2 linked regions of the Rhodovastum atsumiense genome follow. Each later gene encodes a partner of the first gene's protein in a complex. Links are inferred from orthologs where the notes say so. Each region holds a gene or a part of one and is shown on either strand. Other genes may lie near its edges.

Region 1 (11,316 bases):
GCGGCGATGCCGCGCAGCGCCAGCGCCCAGTCCACCGCCGAATCGCCGCCGCCGGCGATCACCACGCGCCGGCCGCGCAGGTCCTCGCGCCGGCGCACGTAGTACTGCACGCCGCCGCTGCCCTCGTAGGCCGACAGCCCCGCGAGCGGCGGCCGGTTCGGCCCGAAGGCGCCGGCGCCGGCGGCCAGGATCACGGCCTTGCACCGAATCGACTCGCCGCGGTCGGTGCCGAGGGTGAAGCCGCCTTGCGTCCCTTCCAGCGTCTCCACCCGGCGGCCGAGCAGGGTGGCCGGCCGGAACGGTGCCATCTGGCGCTCGAGATTGGCGATCAGATCGCCGGCCTCGATCGCGGGATGTCCCGGAATGTCGTAGATCGGCTTTTCCGGGTACAGCGCCGTGCACTGGCCGCCGATTTCGGAAAGGGCATCGATCAGCACGCTGGACAGTTTCAGCATGCCCAGTTCAAAGGCGGCGAACAGGCCCACCGGCCCGGCGCCGACGATGGCGACATCGGTCTCGATCTGCTGCGTCATGGCGCGGAAACTAGACTGGTGCGCCGCCGAGGCAAGCAGGCAGTTGAGGCCACGCCGAACCCGGAGCAGATTGCCGCCATGTCCGAACCGAGTGCGACCGTTTTGCGCGAGCTGCCGGATCTCGATGCCACGGCGGCGCTCGCTGCCGCGGTCGCCGCGCTGGCGCGTCCCGGCGACGCCATCCTGCTGGACGGGCCGTTCGGCGCCGGCAAGACCGCCTTTGCCCGCGCCTTCCTGCGCGCCGCCACCGGCGATGCCGCGCTGGACGTGCCCAGCCCCAGTTTCACCCTTGTGCAGACCTACGAGACGAGGCAAGGCCGCGTGCATCATTTCGACCTCTGGCGGCTCGACGGGCCGGCCGCACTGACCGAGCTGGGCTGGGACGAGATGCGGGATGACATCGTCCTGGTGGAATGGCCGCAGCGCCTGGGCGCGCTGCGCCCCGCCGACGCGCTCGGCGTGGACCTGGCGTTGCTGGCGGGGGAGGCCCGCCGCGCCACGCTCTCGGGCTGGGCCGGCCGCATCGGGGCGCTGGCATGATCCGGCCGCATACGGCCATGCTGCTGGCCGCCGGGCGCGGCACCCGCATGCTGCCGCTGACCGAAGGGACCGCCAAGCCGCTGCTGCCGCTGGGCGGCCACCCGCTGATGGACCACGCGCTGGACCGGCTGCAGGCGGCCGGGGTGGAGCGCGTGGTGGTGAACACCTGGTGGCATGCCGACCGCATCGCCGCGCATCTGCAGGCCCGCGAGGCGCTGCCGCGGCCGGTGCTGCTGCGCGAGGAGACGCTGCTGAATACCGGCGGCGCCGTGTGCGCGGCGCGGGAGGTGCTGGGGAGCGACCCGTTCTTCGTCGTCAACGGTGATTCGTTCTGGCTGGACGGGCCGACGCCGGCGCTGGCGCGGCTCGCCGCCGCCTGGGACCCGGAGCAGCACGACGCGGTGCTGTTGGTGCATCGCACCTTCCAGACCCAGGCGGAGGTCGGCAACGGCGATTTCGCCCTCGATCCCTGGGGGATGGTGCGCCGGCCGGAGGAGCGGGAGATCGTCCCCTACATCTTCGCCGGCATCCAGTTGCTGTCTCCCACCTTGCTCGCCGACGCGCCGGAGGGAGCGTTCTCGATGAACCTGCTGTGGGACCGCGCCATCGAGGCCGGGCGGGTGCGGGCGCTGGTGCATGACGGGCTGTGGTGGCACCTCTCCACCCCCGCCGACCTCGCCGAGGCCGAGTTCATGCTCTACGAGCGCCGGACGGGCCAGACGAAGTGACAGAGGCGGCCGCGTCGCCGCGCCGTCTGCGCCTGGCGACCATCCCCCCCGACGTGCCGTTCCTCGACGTGCTGGCCGCACGCTGGCTGGCCGAGCATGGCGGGGACGCGCTCGGGCGCGGGCTGATCCTGCTGCCGACCCGCCGCGCCGCCCGCGCGCTCGCCGAGGCGTTCCTGCGCGCGAGCGGCGGCCGGGCGCTGGTGCTGCCGCGCATCACCGCCTTCGGCGCGCTGGACGAGGCGCCGCTGACCATGACCGGCGCGCTCGACCTGTTGCCGGCGATCGACCCTCAGGAGCGGCTGGCGGCGCTGGCCGCGCTGGTGATGAAGCTGCCGCCGGAGCAGGGCGGGGCGGGCAGCGTCGACCGGGCGCTGATGCTGGCGCGCGAACTGGCGCGGCTGATGGACGAGGCCGAGCGGGCGGAGATCGACCTCGCCTCGGCGTTGCAGCAGGCAGCGGATGCGGCGCATGCCGAGCACTGGCAGGCGACGCTGCGCTTCCTGGAGATCGTCACCCGGCACTGGCCGGACTGGCTGGCCGCGCAGGGGGTGCTCAACCCGGCCGCCCGCCAGGTCGCGCTGTTGCAGGCGCAGGCGGCGGAATGGGCGGCGCATCCGCCCGCCGAGCCGGTCTGGGCTGCCGGCACCACCGCCGGCATTCCCGCGGTGGCGGCGCTGCTGCGCGTGGTCGCCGGGCTGCCGGACGGGCAGGTGGTGCTGCCCGGACTTGATCTCGATTTGCCGCAGGAGGCCTGGGAGGCGATCGGGGAGGCGCATCCGCAATGCGGCCTGCAGCGTCTGCTGGCCGGGCTCGGGGCGACCCGCGGCGATGTCGTGTCCTGGGACGGCGCGGCGGCGGCGCCGGCCGGCCGGGTCCGCACCCTGGCGCGGGCATTGCTGCCGGCCGCCGCCCTGCCGACATGGCGCGAGGCCGGCCCGGTCGCCACCACCGGCCTGTTCCGTCTGGAAGCGGCCGACGAGCAGGAGGAAGCGGCGGCGATCGCGCTGATCCTGCGCGACACGCTGGAGCGACGCGGCGCCCGCGCGGCGCTGGTCACGCCCGACCGGCAGCTTGCCGGACGGGTGTCCTCGGAGCTGCTGCGCTGGGGCGTGGTCGCCGATGACAGTGCCGGCGAGGCACTGGCCGAGTCCCCGCCGGCGGTGTTCCTGCGCCTGCTGGCCGAGACGGTCACTTCCCGCTTCGCGCCGGTGCCCCTGCTCGGGCTGCTCAAGCATCCGCTCGCCGCGGCGGGGCTGGAGCCGGTCGCCTGCCGGATGGCGGCGCGCCTGCTGGAAGTGGAAGCGTTGCGCGGCCCCCGGCCCGCCGCCGGGCTGGGCGGGCTGCGGCAGCGCGCGCAGGCGGCGCCGGAGCCGGCGCGCGACCTGCTGGCGCGCCTGGAGACCTGCCTCGACCCGCTGCTGCGCGCCGCCACGGCGGCGGCGCTGCCCCCCGCCACCCTGCTCGCCGCCCTGATCGAAGCCGGCGAGGCGCTGGCGACCAGCGAGGCCCTGCCGGGGCCGGCGCGGCTCTGGGCGCACGAGGAAGGCGAGGCGCTGGCGGTGCTGCTGGCCGGTGCGCAGCCGGCGCTGGCGCATCTGCCGGATGCGCCGCCCACGGTGCTGCCCGGCCTGCTGGATGCGTTGCTGGAAGGCGCGGTGGTGCGCAGCCGTCGCGCCCTGCGTGGCCGCGAGGGCGCCGAGCATCCGCGTGTCTTCATCTGGGGCCTGCTGGAAGCCCGGCTGCAGACCGCCGAGGTGGTGGTGCTCGGCGGGCTGGTCGAGGGCGTCTGGCCGCCGGCCACCGATCCGGGGCCGTGGATGAGTCGGCCGATGCGCATCAAGGCGGGGCTGCCCGGCACCGAGGAGGTGGTCGGGCTGGCCGCGCATGATTTCCTGATGGCCGCCTGTTCGGCGCCGACCGTGGTGCTGTCCTGCCCGCGCCGGCGTGACCGTGCCCCGGCGGTGCCGGCGCGCTGGCTCGCCCGGCTGGAAGCCTTCCTGGCCGGGCAGGGGCAGCGTCTTCCGTCGCATCCGGCCGCCGGCTGGGCGCGGCTGCTCGACCAGCCCGCCGGGCCGCCCGCGCCGGTGCGTCCGCCGGCGCCCTGTCCGCCGGTGCGGCTGCGCCCGCGCCGGCTGAGCGTCACCGAGATCGAGACCTGGCTCACCGATCCCTACGCCATCCACGCCAAGCACATCCTGAAGCTGAGGCCGCTCAAGCCGCTGGAGGAGGCGACCGACGCCGCCGATTACGGCGCCCTGGTGCACCGGGGCATGCAGATCTTCCTCGACGAGGTCGGCGCCGACTGGCCGGCGGATGCGCCGCAGCGTCTGGCGGCGGCGATGGACCGGGCGCTGGCCGAGGCCGGGCTGCGGCCGGCGCTGCAGGAATGGTGGCGGCCCAGGCTGGCGCGCATCGCCGTCTGGCTCGCCCCGCACGAGCGCGAGCGCCGCGTCGCCGGGCCGCAGTTGATCCGTGGCGAGGTCAAGGGCGAGTGGACCCTGGCGGTGCCGGGTGGCTTCACCCTGGTCGGCCGGGCCGACCGCATCGAGCGCCGGGCCGATGGACGACTCACGATCATCGACTACAAGACCGGGGCGCCCCCGTCCGACAAGGATGTCGAGGCGGGGTTCCGTCCGCAGTTGCCGCTGGAAGCGGCGATGGCCGAGGCGGGTGCCTTCGGCCCGGAGCTGACCGGGACCGCTGCCGAGCTGGTCTACTGGCACCTGAGCGGCGGCTTCGTGCCGGCGGAGGAGCGCAGCATCCTCCGCGGTGATGCCACCCGCATCGCCGCGGCGGTGGCCACCGCGCGGGAGAAGCTGATGACCCTGGTGACGGCGTTCGACGACCCGAAGCGGCCCTATTTGTCGCAGCCGCATCCCGGTCGCGTGCCGCGCTTCTCCGATTACGCCCAGTTGGCGCGGGTCGCCGAGTGGGACCTGTCGGGAGGCGGGGAATGATCGCGCCGCGCGGCACGGCAAACGTAGGGCGGATAAGCGCAGCGCCATCCGCCAACGCAAGGTGGCAACCTCGCGGGGCGTTGCAATGGCGGATGGCGCTACGCTTATCCGCCCTACGTCCCCCGGGATCCCCTGCGCATGGCCGGGCAGCGCCCCGATGAGCGCGCCGATCCTGGCCTTTCGCCCGCCATCAGGTGAACCCCCCCGCGACCGTGCCGTCGCCAACCAGGGGCTCGCCTCGGACCCCGATGTTTCGGCCTTCGTCGCCGCCTCCGCCGGGTCCGGCAAGACCAAGCTGCTGACCGACCGCCTGTTGCGGCTGATGTTGCAGGGGGCCCCGCCGGCGCGCATCCAGTGCCTGACCTTCACCAAGGCGGCCGCCGCCGAAATGGCGGTGCGATTGCAGCGCCGGCTGGGTGCCTGGGTCACCATGGACGACGCCACGCTGGGCGCGGAGCTGCAGGCGGTGTCGGTGCTGCCCACGGCGGAGCGTCTCGCCCAGGCCCGCTCCCTGTTCGCCGAGGTGCTGGACCTGCCCGGCGGCATGCGCATCGGCACCATCCACGCCTTCTGCCAGTCGCTGCTGCGGCGCTTCCCCATCGAGGCGCAGCTATCCCCGCATTTCCGCCTGCTGGAGGACATCGACGCCGACGTTGCCTGGCGCGAGGCGCGGGAAGCCATGCTGGAAGGTGCCCAGGGCGAGGAGAGCCGTGCGGCGCTGGCGGCGCTGGCCGGGCTTGCCTCGGCCGAGCAGTTCGGCCGGCTGGTGCGCGACCTGCAGCAGGATCGTGAGCGGCTGGCCGCGCTGCTGGCGATGGAGGACGCGGCGGTGGCGGCGGCGCAGCGGCGTGTGCTGGCGGTCACCGGGGAAGAGGCGGAGGTGCTGGCCGCCGCCTGCGCCTGGGATGGCTCGGCCCTGCGCGCGGCGCTGGAGGTGGTGGCGAAGAAGGGCGCCGCGACCTGCGCCGAGAAGGCGGTGTTCCTGCTGGAATGGCTGTCCGGCCCGGAACAGGAGCGGGTCGGGCAATGGAGCGCCTGGCGGCTGGCCTTCCTGCTGGAGGATGGTTCGCCGCGCGGCCCCACCACGCTGGTCAACAAGAAGCTGGCCGAGCAGCGCCCCGATCTCGCCGAGGCGCTGCTGGCCGAGCAGCAGCGCGTGCTGGCGGTCGAGGATGCCTGCCGGGCGGCCCGTGCCGCCGCGGCCTCGGCGGCGCTGGTGCGGCTGGCCGGGCCGGTGGCGCAGCTCTATGCGGGGCGCAAGGAAGCCGGGGCGCAGCTCGACTACGACGACCTGATCGGCCGCACCGGGCGGCTGCTGGTCGATCCCGGCGCTGCCTGGGTGCTCTACAAGCTGGATGGCGGGCTCGATCATCTGTTGCTGGACGAGGTGCAGGACACCGCGCCGGCGCAATGGCAGATCGCCGGAAAGCTGACCGAGGAGTTCTTCGCCGGCGGCGGCGCGCGGGAGGACCAGCGGCGGACGGTGTTCGCGGTCGGCGACCGCAAGCAGTCGATCTACTCCTTCCAGGGCGCCGACCCGGACGAGTTCGAGCGCTGGCGCGGCCTGCTGCGCGAGCGGGTGGAGGCGGTGGACCAGTCCTGGCGCGACGTGACGCTGGACGTGTCGTTCCGTTCCGTGGCGCCGGTGCTGGACCTGGTGGATGCGGTGTTCGCCGATCCGGATGCCGCCGAGGGCGTCACCGAGGCCGGCGCGCTGCGGCATCTGCCCGACCGTGCCGGCCATGCCGGCCGGGTCGAGCTATGGCCGCTGACCCCGGAGCCGGAGGCGCCGCCCTCCGAGCCCTGGAGCGTGCCCGACCGCAACCTGGGCCAGACCAGCGCGCCGCAGCGCCTCGCGGTGGCGCTGGCCGACTGGATCGCGCGCGAGACCGCGGGCGACACCATGCTGGAAAGTCGCGGCCGGCCGTTGCGGGCGGGCGACGTGCTGGTGCTGGTGCGCCGGCGCAACGCCTTTGCCCGCGCGCTGGTGCGGGCGCTGAAGGCGCGCGACGTGCCGGTGGCCGGGCTCGACCGGCTGGTGCTGACCGAGCAGCCCGCCGTCGCCGACCTGCTGGCGCTGTGCGACGTGCTGCTGCTGCCCGAGGATGACCTGCAGCTCGCCGCCGTGCTGACCAGCCCGCTCGGCGGGCTCACCGACGACTCGATGATGGCGCTGGCGCTGCGGCGGCGCGGATCCCTGTGGGCGGCGCTGCGGGCGCGGGCGCATGAGCGGCCGGACTGGGCGCAGGCACACGACTTCATCACGGTGCTGCTGGGGCGCGTGGATTACGCCTCGCCGCATGCGCTGCTGGTCGAGGCGCTGGGCCGGCTGGGCGGGCGGGCGAAGCTGTTCGCGCGGCTCGGCCCGGAGGCGGCCGAACCGGTGGATGAATTGCTGGCCGCCGCCCTGGCCTATGCGCGCTCGCACCCGCCGTCCTTGCAAGGCTTCCTGCACTGGCTGCGCCAGTCCGGCGCCGAGGTGAAGCGCGAGGCGGAAGGCGCCGGCGGGCTGGTGCGCATCATGACGGTGCACGGCGCCAAGGGGCTGCAGGCGCCGCTGGTCATCCTGCCCGACACCACCGCGTTGCCGCCCGAGGACGGGCCGCTGGTCTGGGCCGAGGACCCCGATGGCGGTCCCGACGTGCCGATCTGGTCGCCGCGCAAGGAACTGCGCTGCATCGCCTCCGACCAGTTGCGCGAGCGGGCGGCCCGGCGCCGGCGCGAGGAGCACAACAGGCTGCTCTACGTCGCGCTGACCCGCGCCGAGGACCGGCTGGTGGTGTGCGGCTGGCAACCCTATCGCGAACCGCCCGAGGGCACCTGGCACCGGCTGGTGCGGCGGGGCTTCGAGCGGCTGGGGGTGACGGCCACGGCCTTCGACGCGGTGCCGGATCCCTGGGAAGGCGAAATGGTCGCGCATGGCTGCGCCCAGGCCCGCCCGCCCGAACGCGCCACGACGAAACAGGCCGACGCCCCGGTGGCGACGCTGCCCGCCTGGGCCGGCCACGCCCCCGGCTGGCTGCCGGGGCGGCTGCCGGACGAGCCGGCACCGCCGCAGCCTTTGGCGCCGAGCCGTCCGGAAGGCATCGAACTGGGCCCGGTGCCGGAAGCGGCCAGCCCACTCGCCGCCCGCGATCCCAGCGGCGCGCGCTTCCGCCGCGGCCAGGTGGCGCATGCCTTGTTGCAGCACCTGCCGACGCTGCCGCCCCCCATCCGGCACGCCGCCGCCCTGCGCTACCTGGCGCGGCCGGGACTCGGGGTGAACGATGCATCGACCCTGGCCGGGCAGGTGATGGCCGTGCTCGACCACCCCGACCTCGCGCCTTTGTTCGGACCGGAAGGCCGCGCCGAGGTGCCGCTGACGGGTATCATCGACGGCGTGGTGGTGGGCGGCCTGGTGGACCGGCTGGCGGTGCTGCCGGGCCGCGTGCTGGTCGCGGACTACAAGACGAATCGCCGGCCGCCATCCGGCGTCGAGGAGGTGCCGGTGATGTACCTGCGGCAGATGGCGGCCTACCGCGCCGTGCTGCGCGCGGCATTGCCGGGGCGGGAGGTGTCCTGCATCCTGGTGTGGACCACCGGGGTGCAGGTGATGATGCTTCCCGACGCGCTGCTGGACGGCCATGCTCCCGGCGCGGCTTGACCGGCGATTTCGGGTTCGTACATGGCGGCAGAAGCCAGGAAAGGGCAAATCCGGGATGAGCGAAAACACCAAGGCCGTAACGGACGACAGCTTCTCGACCGAGGTGCTGGCGGCCAAGGAGGCCGTGCTGGTGGATTTCTGGGCTGAGTGGTGCGGACCCTGCAAGGCGATCGCACCGGCCCTCGACGAGATCGCCAGCGAATACGCCGGGCGCCTGACCGTCGCCAAGGTCAATATCGATGACAATCCGATTACGCCGAATACCTACGCCGTTCGCGGCATCCCCACGCTGATCCTGTTCAAGGACGGCAAGCCGGTCAGCCAGAAGGTCGGCGCGGCACCGAAGAGCGCGCTGAAGCAGTGGGTCGAGACTTCGCTGGCGTAAGGGAAAAGGAAGGCCAGGGCTCTGCCCTGGACCCGGCAGGGGCCACAGGGCCCCTGCACCCCAGTCTCGCTGCGCGGCACAGCGCGGAATAACGTGTTGGCGGGCTATCGCTATCACGCTGCGCCATCGGCATCGGCGTGAGGGATAATTCCTCCGGAGCAAACCGGAGGAACGCAACATGGCCCGGACACACCGATGTCTCGGTGCCCTCGTTCTGCTGGCGACAGCCTGCGTCCTGCACGCCGAGGCGGCAACGGTCGTGCTCTCCTGCGGCAGCGTCGGCCAGGAACTGCAGATCTGCCAGGGCGGCGCGGCTGCCTGGAGGCGGGAGACCGGTCACGATGTCATCGTGGTGGCGTCCCCGGGTTCGGCCACCGAACGTCTGGCACTCTACCAACAGGTTCTCGCCGCCGGGTCGCCCGACATCGATGCCTACGCGATCGACGTCATCTGGCCCGGCCTGCTCGCCTCCCATTTCATCGATCTCGCCCGGCGCGTCGATCCGGCCGCCCTGGAGGCGCATTTCCCCGCCATCATCGCGGCCAGCACGGTGCGGGGCCGGCTGGTGGCGCTGCCGCTCTATACCGATGCCGCGTTGCTGTTCTATCGCGCCGACCTGCTGGACAAATACGGCCTGCGGCCGCCCGCCACCTGGGACGAACTGGCCGCGCAGGCGACGCAGGTGCTTGCCGCCGAGCGCGCCACCGGCAACCGCGACCTGCAGGGCTTCGTCTGGCAGGGCAAGGCCTATGAGGGGCTGACCGTCAACGCCCTGGAATGGATCGCTTCCTCCGGGGGCGGCACCATCGTCGAGGCGGACGGGACAATCACCATCGACAATCCCGGGGCGGTGCAGGCCGTGCAGCGCGCCGCCGCCTGGGTGGGCGGCATCAGCCCGACCGGCGTGCTCAACTATGCCGAGGAAGAGGCGCGGGGCGTCTTCCAGTCGGGCCGGGCGGTGTTCATGCGCAACTGGCCCTATGCCTGGGCGCTGGCACAGGGCGAGGGCAGCCCGGTCAGGGGCAAGGTCGGCGTGGTGCCGCTGCCCACGGACGGGGCGGCGAACCGGCCCCGGGCGGTGCTCGGCGGCTGGCAACTCGCGGTGTCGAAATACTCCCGGAACCAGGAGGCCGCGATCGCCCTGGTGACATTCCTGACAGGGGCCGCGGAGCAGAAACGCCACGCCGTTGCCTATGGCTACCAGCCCACGATTCCGGCGCTCTATCGCGATCCGGAGGTGCTGCGGGCGCTGCCTTTCCAGGTCGAGGGCGTGTTCGACACCGCGGTGGCGCGCCCGTCGCGCGCGACGGGCGCCCTTTACAACCAGGCATCGAGCCAGTTCTTCAACGCGGTGCATGCCGTGCTGGAGGGACATGGCAGCGCGCAGGAGCGGCTGGCGGCGCTGGCGCGTCAGCTCGAGCGGCTCAGCCGCGGCGGGCGCTGGTGAGCGGCGGCCTGTCGCGGTTGAGGCGAATTCCGGTCCTGCACGCGGCACCCGCGCCGGCCAGGCGCGGCGGGCTGCAGGCGGAGAACCGGCGGGCGGCGCGCCGCTTCCTGGCCCCGGCCGGTTTCGTGCTGCTGCTGGTGGCGGGCTGGCCACTGCTGCGCACCGTCTGGCTCGGCTTCACCGATGCCCGGCTGGTGTCGGATCAGCCGCCGCATTTCGTCGGATTCGAGAATTACGCAGGGTTGTTCGCCGATCCGGGCTGGTGGCGCGCGGTCGGCAACACGCTGATCTTCGCGCTGGTGTCGGTCGCCATCGAAACGGTGCTGGGCCTGGTCATTGCGCTGGTGATGAATGCCCGCATGCCGGGGCGCGGGCTGGTCCGCGCCGCCGTGCTGGTGCCATGGGCGATCCCCACCATCGTTTCCGCCCAGCTCTGGAACTGGATGTTCAACGACATCTACGGCGTCATCAACAAGGTGTTGCTCGACCTGCGGCTGATCGGCGCACCCCTGGCCTGGACCGCGGATCCGCATCTCGTGCTCGGGGCGATGATCCTGGTCGATGTCTGGAAGACCACGCCCTTCGTGGCGCTGCTGCTGCTGGCCGGGCTGCAGCTCGTTCCGGAGGAATGCTACGAGGCGGCGGCGATCGACGGGGCCGGGCCGGTGCAGACCTTCCGGCTGATCACCCTGCCGCTGCTCCGCCCGGCGCTGGCGGTGGCGGTGATCTTCCGCCTGCTCGACGCCATGCGCGTCTTCGACATCATCTACGTCCTCACCGGCAACAACGAGAACACCATGTCGATGTCGATGTTCGCCCGGCAGCGCCTGGTGGATTTCCAGGACGTCGGCGCCGGCTCGGCCGCGGCGACCTGCCTGTTCCTGATCATCATCCTGCTGACCGCGCTTTACATCGTGGTCGGCCGGGTGCGCTTCGACGAGGACTGAGATGGCGTATCGCCGGCGCTCCCGGCTGCGTGGCATCGGCTTCGCCCTGCTGCTCGCGGCGATCGTTCTCTACGCGGTGTTCCCGTTCTACTGGGCGGTGGTCTCTTCGTTGAAGGCCGGCTCCGACCTGTTCCGC
Region 2 (11,259 bases), 3.3 Mb from region 1 along the record:
TGTCCGAGCAGGGCGTGCCGATGACGTAAATGCGCTCGAAGCCGAGTTCCTGCTCCAGCGCGCGCAGGGCATAGACCTGGCAGGGGACGCCGATCACCGCGAGCCGCCGGTAGCCCTTCGCCCGCGCCGGTTCCAGCAAGGCCAGCAGCGGCGCGTAGCCCATGCGCATGCCCCGGCACCTGGCCATGTCCTCGGGGCGGGTAACCAGCACCGGCATCGGCCGCCATTGGTCGGCCGGATCGGGCGCCATGGCCAGCACCGCGTCGACCGCGCCGGTTTCCAGCAGGCGCTGGCCGATGCGCGTGGTGATGCCGGTCCATTGCGCGCCGGGGCGAGGCTCCTTCAGCGCCGCGCGCAGCATGCGGCGGAATGGCCCGAAGAACAGTTCATCCGGGCTGGCGGCGGGATCGCGGGTGCGGCCATGGACGCGGCGTTCCAGCGCGGCATGGTCCGGCCGGATGAACTGGCAGGCCCGACCGCAGCGCCGCGGATCGTCGGAGCGGGAAATGCCGCAATCCGTGCAGAGGCTGCGTGGCGCCGGCTCGGCCAGGGGGGGAGTCCAGGGCGGCGCGGCCTCCGGCGTGGTCACGGAGGCGGGTTCGGCGAGGGAATGCGGCATGGGACGTTTCCACCGGTCAGCACGCCCGCCCCGGGGGCGGTCGCGCCGCCGGGCGGTCCGGGGCGAAACTAATCGAGGGGCGATCGTGGCGCCAGCGCCCCTATCCGTAGCCCCCTATCCGCGCCGGTCGCCCTGGCCGGAATCGCGCGCCGCCAGTTGCCCGATCGCCGACCAGTCGAGCGCCTCCCCCCCCTGCGCCAGCAAGGTCAGGAACCGGTCGCGCAGCAGGCTGGCCAGCGGCATCGGCACGCGCAGGCTTTCCGCCGCGGCCAGGGTCAGGCGGATGTCCTTCTGGCCGAGCGGGGCGGCAAAGCCGGCCGGCTCGAATTTCTCCTCGGCGATCAGCCCGCCATAGGTCCGGTAGACCGGCGCCGCGAACAGCGTCGAGGTCAGGATGTCGAGATACTGGTGGCGGTCGATGCCGGCCTTGCCGACCAGCGCCATCGCCTCGCCCAGCGATTCGATCACCGAGGCGATCAGGAAATTGCCGCTGAGCTTGACCAGGTTCGCCGCCGGCGGGCGATCGGCGATGCGGAAGGTCCGCTGCCCCATCGCATCGAACAGAGGGGCGCATTCATCCAGTGCCGCGGCCGCCCCCGCGGCGACGACGAACAATTTGGCGGCGGCGGCGGCTTCCGGACGCCCGAACACCGGGGCGGCGACGAAGCGCTGGCCGGCCGCTTCATGTGCCCCCTGCAGCCGTTCGGACAGCGCCACGCTGATGGTGCTCATGGAGATGTGGATCGCCCCCGCCCCGAGCCCGGCGACCACGCCGTGTTCGCCGCAGACCACGCCTTCCACCGCCGGATCGTCGGCAAGCATGGTGATGACGGCCGCACCGGCACAGGCCTCCTCCACCCGGGCGGCGAGGCGGGCGCCCTGGTCCACCAGGTCCTGCGCCTTCTCCGGGCTGCGGTTGTAGACAGTCACCTCGTGCCCGGCCCTGAGCAGGTTGGCGGCCATGGCCGCCCCCATGCGCCCGAGGCCGATGACTCCGACTTTCATGTTCCCCTCCGGATGATATCGGGCCCGCACGTGCGGACCAGAAGCGGCTGCCCGTGCGCAGAAACAACGTCCATGTGCCCTGACCTTTTGCGCTACTCTCCCCTGGCCGCAAGACGGCACAAAGGCAAGGCCGGTGCGATGGTGTCCGCAGGTGATTTGGCGCGGATTTCACGCCCAGACGTATGTTCCAATGATGCGGGGCAACAGTTTCATCCAACACAGTCATGCCTCCTTCCCGCGTCCCTCGCGGTCTTATTCCCGCGTGTGCATCCAGGCATGACCTCGACTCCCGCCTTGCCGTTTTCGCCTTGTGCTCACAGGGGCAACGAATGGAGCCGTCATGAGTGTCGTCACCCAGACCACCGATCTGGCCTCGTTCACGCCCGCGGAAATCACCGGCCTCACTTCGGCACAGGTGGCGACACTCACCACCACCCAGGTGGCAAGCCTCGACGCCGAACAGGTGGCAGCGCTGACGCCCTCTCAAACAGCCAGGCTCTCGATCCACCAGATCCAGGCCATCAGCGCCGGCAGCCCGGTCATCGCGCTGCCGACCGCGGTGCTGGCGAGCCTCGACACGGCCCAGGTGGCAGCGTTCACCCCCGCCCAGATCGCCGTGCTCCGCCCGGCCCAGGTCGCAGTGCTCGGCAGCGCGCAACTGGCCAGCTGGAGCCCCGAGCAAATCGCCGCCCTCGATGCCCAGGCCCAGATGACGGTACTGACCAGCTCGCAGCTGCGCGCGCTGTCGACCGAGGTGGTGGCGGCGCTGGCCCCCGCGCAGATCGGCGCGCTTTCCGCCCAGCAGATCCAGGCGCTTTCCAGCGCCCAGGTGGCGGCGCTTTCCAGCGCCCAGGTGGCGGCCCTGACGCCGACCCAGGTGGCGGCGCTCGCCCCTGCGCAACTGTCAGCGCTGCCGACCGACGACATCCCCGCCCTCGGCAATTACTGGGCCTGGTCGATCAGCACGGTGCAACTGCAGGCGCTCACCACCGCGCAGGTGGCGGCCCTGACCAGCACGCAGATCGCCGAGTTGCCGGCCGGTTACATCGGCGCGCTGACCACGCCACAGATAAACGCGCTGCAGCCCGTGCAGATCGAGGCCCTGAGCGTCCGGCGGCAATTGCCCCGGCTGGGCGCCACGCAGGTGGCGGCGCTGTCGACCGGGACGGTGGCAGCGCTGACCACCACGCAGGTGGCGGCCCTCTCCACCGCGCAGTTCGTGGCATTGCAAACGGCCCAGGTCGCCGCGCTGACGGCCGATCAGGTGGCGATCCTCTCCACCGCGCAGGTCATGGCATTGCAAACGGCCCAGGTCGCCGCGCTGACGACCGAGCAGATCCAGGCGCTGTCAACCACGGAGGTCACGGCGCTGTCGACGGCCGGGATGGCGGCCTTGACGGCGGGGCAGGCAGCGGCGCTGAGCATCGACCAGGTCGTCGCATTCACCACGCCCCAGGTGCTGGCACTGAAGGCCAAAGCCCTGGCCGCCATCCCGCCTGCCGGACGCAGCCATGGCTTCACCGCGCACCAACTCTCCATCATGACCGTCAATCAGTTGCAGGCATTGTTTTTTGGCCTGGGGATGGGTAACGGCGAAATCGCATTCACCGACATCGTCAATTATCGAATCGAAACCACACCGGTGGCGGTGACCGTCGTCGACCTCACCGGCGACGGCATCCTTGACCTCGCCAGCACCGACTGGAACGGGGACAACGATGGCTTCATCTCGGTGCTGCCGGGCAACGGTGATGGAACTTTCGGCAACCGCGCCCTCTATCCTGCCGGCTCCGACCCGGGAACGCTGGTGGGCGCCGACATGGACGGCGACGGGCACACCGACCTGGTGGTGACCAATCAGCGTGATGGTACTGTTTCGATCCTGCACAACCAGGGCGACGGCACCCTGGCAGCACCGGCGCCGATTCCCGTCGGCTACCTTCCGAACGCCGCCACCGCTGCCGACCTCGACGGCGACGGCGACGGCCATCCCGACATCGCCGCAGTCAACACGAACGAGACGTTGGCAGTGCGATTCGCCGGCAGCAATTTCACGGGCGGCGGCACCTACAGCAGCGATACCGCCGCCCGGGGCGTTGCCGCACAGGATCTCAACCATGACGGCCACGCCGATCTGATCACCATCGGCAATAGCGGAACGATCGGCATCTGGTTCAACAAGGGTGATGGCAGCTTCGCCAACCCCATTCCCTACCCCACCGACGGCATCACCTCCCGGGGCCCCTCCACACTGGTGGTTGGTGACTTCAACAAGGACAACCAGCCCGACATCGCCGCCACCCGCCACGACAGCAACACAGTCTGGGTGTTGCTCGGCAAGGACAATGGCAGCTTCCGGCCGGCGGTCGAGTACGGAACCACCGCGGCCCCGAACGGGATCGTCACAGGTGACGTCGACAACGACGACACTCTCGATCTGCTGGTCGGGACCGAAGCCGGGCTGCAGGTACTACGCGGCACCGGCGATGGCACTTTCCAGGCAGCGCGGGGTTTCGCTCGGAACCAGTGGTCACAGGACGTCGCGGCCGGCGACCTCAACAATGATGGCTGGCTCGATGCCGTGGGGGGCAATACCGGGTATCCCATTGGCCTGACCGTGCTGCTGAACGCCCACGGCATGGCGGCACAGCACCGGATCGTGGTCACCAACCCGATCCCCGATCAGAGCGCGCCCGAGGGAACGACCTACGACAGCACCGCCAATCGTGGGGGGACGGTCATCGGCAATGCCACCTTCACCGACCTCGACGGCCAAACGATGACCTACATGGCGACCGCTGCCGACGGCTCGCCGCTGCCCAACTGGATCAGCTTCGCCCCCGAGAACGGCAGCTTTCTCGCCACGGTGCCGGCGAACGCACCGGATCTGTCCATCCGCGTCACCGCCCAGGACAGCGCCGGGGCCACGGCAAGCGACACCTTCATGCTGTCGACGCCAGCCACCACCCAGACAGGCTTCGCCTTCGCGGCACCGATCGGCCATGCAACGATGGGATAGATTCACTCTGCGGTTCAGTATGAACCCGGGCAGTTGACGGAACCAGGATAGTGCGGGGCCATGGCGATGGCAGCTTCGCCGTCCCCCGGATCTTCAAGCCAGAAAAGAAAAGCCCCGCCAGCCCGAAGGGCGGCGGGGCGAGGATACAGGGAGGCTTTACGTCTGGGAGACGTAGGGGTCGATGACCCCCTTTCCCGCCCCGACAGGGCAGGAAGGCTGGCATATCCGGGGGCCTGCGACAGCCCCACCGGGCACACCGTAATCACTGAGGATTAGCTAAGGTGCCCGACCGGCCCGAACCATGTCCGATTCACCGGATCGGATATGACCGGTCCGCATGCCGGCTCCGGTCTCGCCGGCCCGGCGGCAGGCCGGAAGCCTGCCGCCGATCAGCCGCCCCTTCCTTGTCGGCAGAGGCGTCGCTCAGTAGGAGCGTTCCGCGAGGCGGGCGAGCAGGAAGTCGCGGAAGACAGCCACGCGCTTGGAATTGCGCAACTCTTCCGGGTAGACGAAATACACGTCCACCTTCGGCGACTTGATGTCGGGCAGCAGCCGCACCACCCCGTTCGCCGGATCGGCCGCCATGTAGTCGGGCAGCGCCGCGATCCCCAGCCCCGACTGCACCGCCAGCAGCATGGCAGTCAGGCTGTTTACCTCCAGCACGCCCCGGCGCGGATGGCCGGTCTTGCGGCCGGCCTCGGCCAGCCAGTCGATATCCGGCACCGGCGGGCGATAATTGCCGAACAGGATCAGGTGATGACCGTCCAGGTCCTCGGGCTTGGTCGGCGTGCCGTGCCGCTGCAGGTAGTCGGCGCTGGCACAGACATGCCAGTCGAGCGACAGCAGGTGGCGTTGCACCAGATCCGGCTGCTTCGGCGCATGCATCCGGATCGCCACGTCGGCCTCGCGCATGGCGAGGTCGAGGTCGGAATCGTCCAGCAGCAATTGCATCGTCACGTCAGGATATTGCTGGTTGAACGCATTGATCCGCGGCGCCAGCCAGGACGAGCCGAAGCCCACCGTGGTGGTCACCTTCAGCCGGCCGGCCGGCTTCTCCTTGCTTTCGGTCAGTAAAGCCTCGGTCATCGCGAGTTTCGCGAAGACCTCGCGCACCGTACGGTTCAGGCTTTCTCCCTGTTCCGTGAGTATCAGCCCGCGCGCGTGCCGGTGGAACAGCGGCACCTGCAGCGCTTCCTCGAGCGCCGAAATCTGCCGTGATACCGCCGACTGGCTGAGGTTCAGCACGTCGCCGGCATGCGTGAAGCTGCCAGCCTCGGCCACCGCATGGAAGACGCGCAGCTTGTCCCAGTCCATCGTTCAGCCATCCCCTGCCGTCCGGTCCCTGCCGGCCGGCCTTTGATCGTCAATCCGCCCGAAGCCCAGCACCCCGGCGGTATCATTCGCTCCAGTCACGGTATCCGCCACGCAGGCTCCAGCCCCGGCCCACAGGACCGCCGGACCGGAACACCAAGCTTGCATGGGGCGTTCCGCTTTCCCCCGACGGGGCGGACGCACCTGTCGGAACCGGTACACTAGTCCGCGGCCAGCGCCGACTCGGTTTCCTGCGCAGCCAGCCACTTTTCGGCCTCCAATGCCGCCATGCAACCGGTTCCTGCCGCGGTGACCGCCTGCCGCCAGACCTTGTCCTGCACATCGCCCGCCGCGAACACCCCGGGCACCGAGGTGCGCGTCGTGCCGGGCGCGGTCACGACATAGCCATCTTCGTCCAGTTCGACCTGACCGCGGAATACGGAAGTATTCGGTGCGTGACCGATCGCAATGAAGACACCGTCCACGTCGAGCCGGCTTTCCGCCCCGCTATGGCGATTTCGCAGCCTGAGGCCAGTGACCGAAGGCGGCTTGTCGGTGCCTAGCACCTCCTCGACCACGCTGTCCCAGATCACCTGGATCTTCGGGTTGGCGGCCAGGCGCTGCTGCAGGATCTTCTCGGCGCGCAACGTGTCGCGCCGGTGCACCAGCACCACGCTCTCGGCGTGGTGGGTCAGATACAGCGCCTCCTCCACCGCGGTGTTGCCGCCGCCCACCACGGCGACGCGCTTGCCGCGGAAGAAAAACCCGTCGCAGGTGGCGCAGGCCGACACCCCGAAGCCCTGCAGGCGCTTCTCCGACTCGAGTCCCAGCCAGCGCGCCTGCGCCCCGGTGGCGATGATCACCGAATCGGCGAGGTAAAGGTCGCCGGAATCGCCGACGCAGCGGAACGGGGTGGTGGTGAAATCGACCTCGGTGATCAGGTCGTACAGGATGCGCGTGCCGACGTGCTCGGCCTGCTTCTGCATCTGCTCCATCAGCCACGGCCCCTGGACCGTTTCGGCGAAGCCCGGGTAGTTCTCGACGTCGGTTGTGATCGTCAGTTGCCCGCCCGGCTGCAGACCGGCGACCAGGAGCGGCTGCAGGCTCGCCCGCGCGGTATAGATCGCGGCGGTGTAGCCAGCCGGTCCGGCGCCGATGATCAGCACGCGGGTGCGGTGGGTGTCAGGCATGTGCGAAAGGCGTTCCAGACATGTTGATTGACGACCATATCGGGGCCGCAGGATCGGGCACAAGGAAGCATCGGGATTTCGCCCTTGCGGCGCGAGGGTCGTGCAATATTATTGCGCGCGACCGTCACCCATGAGCAACGGCGGAACGGTGATCACCGTTCCCCGCCCGCGCCCTTGCCCGCATATACCAGATGAAGCCCCCAGCCGAGACGCCCCTGCTTGACGCGATCGACCGCCGCATCCTGGCCGAGTTGCAGGAGGATGGGCGCATGACCAATGTCGAGCTCGCCCGCCGGGCCGGCATTTCCGCCCCCCCCTGCCTGCGCCGCGTGCGCCGGCTGGAGGAAGCCGGCATCATCCGCGGCTACCACGCCGACACCGACCCCCAGACCCTGGGGTGGGAGATCACCTTCTTCGCCGTCGTCGGCCTGGAAAGCCAGAAAGAACAGGTGCTTTCCGGGTTCGAGGCCATGGTCAGCGAATGGCCGGAAGTGCGCGAATGCCACATGATCCGCGGCGGCGGGGATTTCCTGCTCAAGCTGGTGGCGCGTGACACCGCGCACGAGAACGCACTGACCCAGAAGCTGACCGGCGCGTCCCATGTCAGCCGGGTGCAGACCCTGCAGACCATCCGCACCAGCCGCGCGCTCGCGGGCGTGCCGCTCTAGATCACCCCATGTCCGTCCGGCCAGCCGCCCTCCCCGCCCCGGGCGGGGCGACCCCGCATGGCGTCATCCTGGCCGGGGCGGCGCTGTTGCTGCTGCTCACGGCGCTGCGCCTGGGCATCGCCGCCGCGACTCCGCTCGCCCCGGACGAGGCCTATTACTGGGTGTGGTCGCAGGCGCTCGCGGGCGGCTACTACGACCACCCGCCCATGGTCGCGCTGTGGATCCGCGCCGGCACCTGGCTCGCCGGCGACACCGCGCTCGGGGTGCGGCTGCTCGGGCCGCTGGCGGCGGCGCTGGGCTCGGTGCTGCTGTGGCAGGCGGCCGAGGACCTGCTGCCCGGCCGTCGCGCCGGGCCCTGGGCGGCGGCGCTGGCCAACGCCACCCTGACCTTCGGCGCCGGCGCCGTCACCATGACGCCGGATACCCCGCTGCTGCTGTTCTGGACCGCCTCGATCTGGGCGCTGGCCCGGCTGGTCGCGACCGGGCACGGCGCCTGGTGGCTGGTGGCCGGGCTCGCCGCCGGACTGGCGCTCGACAGCAAATACACCGCGGCGCTGCTGGCGCCGGCGGTGCTGGTTTGGCTGCTCGCGGTACCGTCGCTGCGGCCCTGGCTGCGCCGGCCCCAGCCCTGGATCGCCGCCGCCCTCGCCGCTCTGCTCTTCGCCCCGGTGCTGGCCTGGAACGCGACCCATGACTGGGTCAGCTTCGCCAAGCAGGGTGGGCGCGTCGGCGACTTCCAACCGGCCCGGGCGCTGCAGTTCCTGGGCGAGCTGATCGGCGGGCAGATCGGACTTGCCACCCCGCTGATCGCGGTGCTGTTCGGCGCCGGGCTGGTGCTGGCACTGCGCCGGGCGGTCGGGCGCGATCCCGGCTGGACCCTGCTCGCGGCGCTGCTCGGAGTGCCGACGCTGGTGTTCCTGCAACACGCCCTGGGCGACCGGGTGCAGGCCAACTGGCCGCTGCTGCTGCATCCACCGGCGGCAATCGCCGCGGCGGGACTGTCCGGAAGCTGGCTGCGGTGGCGTTGGCCGGCCCTGGCCTGCGGAGCCGTGATCACGGCGGTGGTCTGGGTGCAGGCGGCCTGGGCGCCGCTCGCACTGCCGCGCCGCGCCGACATGACGCTGATCCGACTCGGCGGCTGGGACAGGCTGGCCGCCGACGTCACCGCTGCCGCCCGCGCCGGCGGCGCCGCCTACGTGGTCGCCGACAATTACGGTCAGGCCGCCCTGCTCGCCTGGCTGATGCCGCGCGACATCCCGGTGCTCGCGGTGGAGTCGCGCTGGCGCTGGTTCGCCCTGCCGGACGGCACCGCCCTGGCCGAGGACCGCCCCGGCCTGCTGGTGCGCAGCGCCCGCCGTGCCGAGGCCCTGGAAACCACCACCTTCACCCCGACCGGCCCGGCCGCCCTGGTTGAGCGCGCCCGCGGCGGAGTGGTGGCAGAAGGCTTCCGGCTCTATCCTGTGCGCGGCCGCGCGGGAGAGGAACCAGTGGTGATCCTCCCGCGCCCCGACAGATAGGGGAACCGGGGATGCGCCTGCCAGGCTTCGAGGACGTCGCCGCCGCCCGCGCGCGGCTGGCCCCGCACGTGGTGCGCACGCCCCTGTTGCGCCATCCGCTGCTCGACGAACGCACCGGCGGCACCATCCTGCTCAAGCCGGAACCGCTGCAACGCACCGGCAGCTTCAAGCTGCGCGGCGCCACCAACGCCATCCTGCAGCTCTCCGATGCCCAGCGCCGCGCCGGGGTGGTCACCCATTCCTCCGGCAACCACGGCCAGGCCACCGCCTGCGCCGCCGCCGCCCTGGGCAGCCATGCCACCGTGTTCATGCCGGCCGACGCCCCCCGCATCAAGGTGGAGAGCACCCGCCACTGGGGGGCGGAGATCGTGCCCTATGATCGCCTGAACGACGACCGCGAGGCCCTGGCGCGCACCCATGCCGAGCGCACGGGCGCCACGCTGGTGCCGCCCTTCGACCACCCCGACGTGATCGCCGGCCAGGGCACGCTGGCGCTGGAACTGGTCGAGGACGCCGCTGCTTGCGGCCTCGCCATGGACGCGCTGCTGGTCTGCACCGGCGGCGGCGGGCTGATCGCGGGGTGCGCACTGGCAATCGAAGGCGCCTCACCCGGCACCCGCGTCTACGCCGTCGAGCCGGCGGACTGGGACGACACCGCCCGCTCGCTGGTTGCCGGGGAGCGGCGGCAGAACGCGCCCGGCGGCTCCACCCTGTGCGACGCGCTGCTGTCGAAGACCCCCGGACGCATCACCTTCGAAGTCAACCGCCCCCGCCTCTCCGGCGGCCTCGCGGTGACCGACTCGGAAGTGCTGGCGGCGATCGCGTTTGCCTTCTCGCACCTGAAGCTGGTGGTGGAGCCGGGCGGGGCCGTGGCCCTCGCCGCCCTGCTGGCCGGACATTTCGACGCACGGGGCAAGGTGGTGGGGGCGGTGATCAGCGGCGGCAACGTCGACCCCCAGGTGTTCGGCCGCGCCCTCAACGGCTGACCGGTGTTTCCGGGGCGCTGCCCCGGCCCCGCCAGAGGCTCCGCCTCTGGACTCCGGCAGGGGCCAAAGGCCCCTGCACCCCATTCGTTTGGGATCCAAGGGCCTTCGGCCCTTGGTGGAGGTCCAGGAGGCAAAGCCTCCTGGCGGGGCCGGGGCAGCGCCCCGGGACATGCTTGTCCAGCCCGGGCAGCGGCCTAAGTGCGGAAGCGGTTGCATCACAGGGGAGAACCGGCAATGACCAAACTTGCGCAGGATGGCCCGCCGCTGGCGCGCCGGGGGCTGATGATGACCGGCCTGATCACCGGGCTGACCTTGGCGACCACGCGGGTCGAGGCGCAGGTGATCCACACCGACACCGCCGGGCTGGAGGCGGGCGAGGCCAGGGTGCCCGTCGTGGACGGGGAATTGCCGGCCTATTTCGCCCGGCCGCAGGGGAATGGCCCCTTCCCGATCGTGCTGGTCAATGCCGAGATCTTCGGCGTGCACGAGCACATCAAGGACATCTGCCGCCGGCTCGCCAAGGCCGGTTATCTCGCGGTGGCGCCCGAGGTCTATGCGCGGCTGGCCGACCTCTCGAAGATGACCGACGCGGCGGTGATCATGCGCGACGTGATCAGCAAGGCGCCGGACGCGACGCTGATGGCGGACCTCGATGCCACGCTCCGCTGGGCAACGGCGCATGGCGGGGATTCCGGGCGGGTGGGCGTGACCGGGTTCTGCCGTGGCGGGCGCGCCACCTGGCTCTATGCCGCGCACAACCCAACGCTGAAGGCCGCGGTCGCCTGGTATGGGCAGGTCGGGGGGGCCCGCACCGAGATCCAGCCGAAAACCGTCACGGACATCGCCGACCGGATCAGCTGCCCGCTGCTGGCGCTGTACGGCGGCAAGGATACCAGCATCCCCGTGGCCGACGTGCAGGCGGCGGTCGCCAGGGCACGGGCGGC

Evidence for each region.
Region 2: the proteins of trxA (region 1) and trxB are in contact, whole or in part, in a crystal structure (PDB 1F6M), measured with the Escherichia coli proteins. The link is inferred for Rhodovastum atsumiense from one-to-one orthologs.

The regions. Positions count from the first base shown.
Region 1 is NZ_OW485601.1:3,026,043-3,037,358, forward strand. Bases 7,152-10,121 are described here. They hold trxA (thioredoxin TrxA), read left to right. Parts: upstream 7,152-8,456; coding sequence 8,457-8,786; downstream 8,787-10,121. Other genes in these bases: addA (double-strand break repair helicase AddA), read left to right, coding at 7,152-8,401; NBY65_RS13725 (ABC transporter substrate-binding protein), read left to right, coding at 8,965-10,121. Outside these bases: NBY65_RS13695 (NAD(P)/FAD-dependent oxidoreductase), read right to left, coding at 1-533; tRNA (adenosine(37)-N6)-threonylcarbamoyltransferase complex ATPase subunit type 1 TsaE, read left to right, coding at 612-1,073; NBY65_RS13705 (nucleotidyltransferase family protein), read left to right, coding at 1,070-1,801; double-strand break repair protein AddB, read left to right, coding at 1,798-4,758; more of addA, read left to right, coding at 4,916-7,151; more of NBY65_RS13725, read left to right, coding at 10,122-10,233; NBY65_RS13730 (carbohydrate ABC transporter permease), read left to right, coding at 10,230-11,180; NBY65_RS13735 (carbohydrate ABC transporter permease), read left to right, coding at 11,182-11,316. UniProt on the Escherichia coli protein: Participates in various redox reactions through the reversible oxidation of its active center dithiol to a disulfide and catalyzes dithiol-disulfide exchange reactions.
Region 2 is NZ_OW485601.1:6,364,409-6,375,667, forward strand. Bases 5,161-8,073 are described here. They hold trxB (thioredoxin-disulfide reductase), read right to left. Parts: upstream 7,145-8,073; coding sequence 6,176-7,144; downstream 5,161-6,175. Other genes in these bases: NBY65_RS28630 (LysR family transcriptional regulator), read right to left, coding at 5,161-5,957; NBY65_RS28640 (Lrp/AsnC family transcriptional regulator), read left to right, coding at 7,336-7,812; NBY65_RS28645 (glycosyltransferase family 39 protein), read left to right, coding at 7,821-8,073. Outside these bases: NBY65_RS28615 (Coenzyme F420 hydrogenase/dehydrogenase, beta subunit C-terminal domain), read right to left, coding at 1-619; NBY65_RS28620 (NAD(P)-dependent oxidoreductase), read right to left, coding at 734-1,624; NBY65_RS28625 (FG-GAP-like repeat-containing protein), read left to right, coding at 1,965-4,643; more of NBY65_RS28630, read right to left, coding at 5,067-5,160; more of NBY65_RS28645, read left to right, coding at 8,074-9,329; NBY65_RS28650 (threonine ammonia-lyase), read left to right, coding at 9,341-10,315; NBY65_RS28655 (dienelactone hydrolase family protein), read left to right, coding at 10,550-11,259.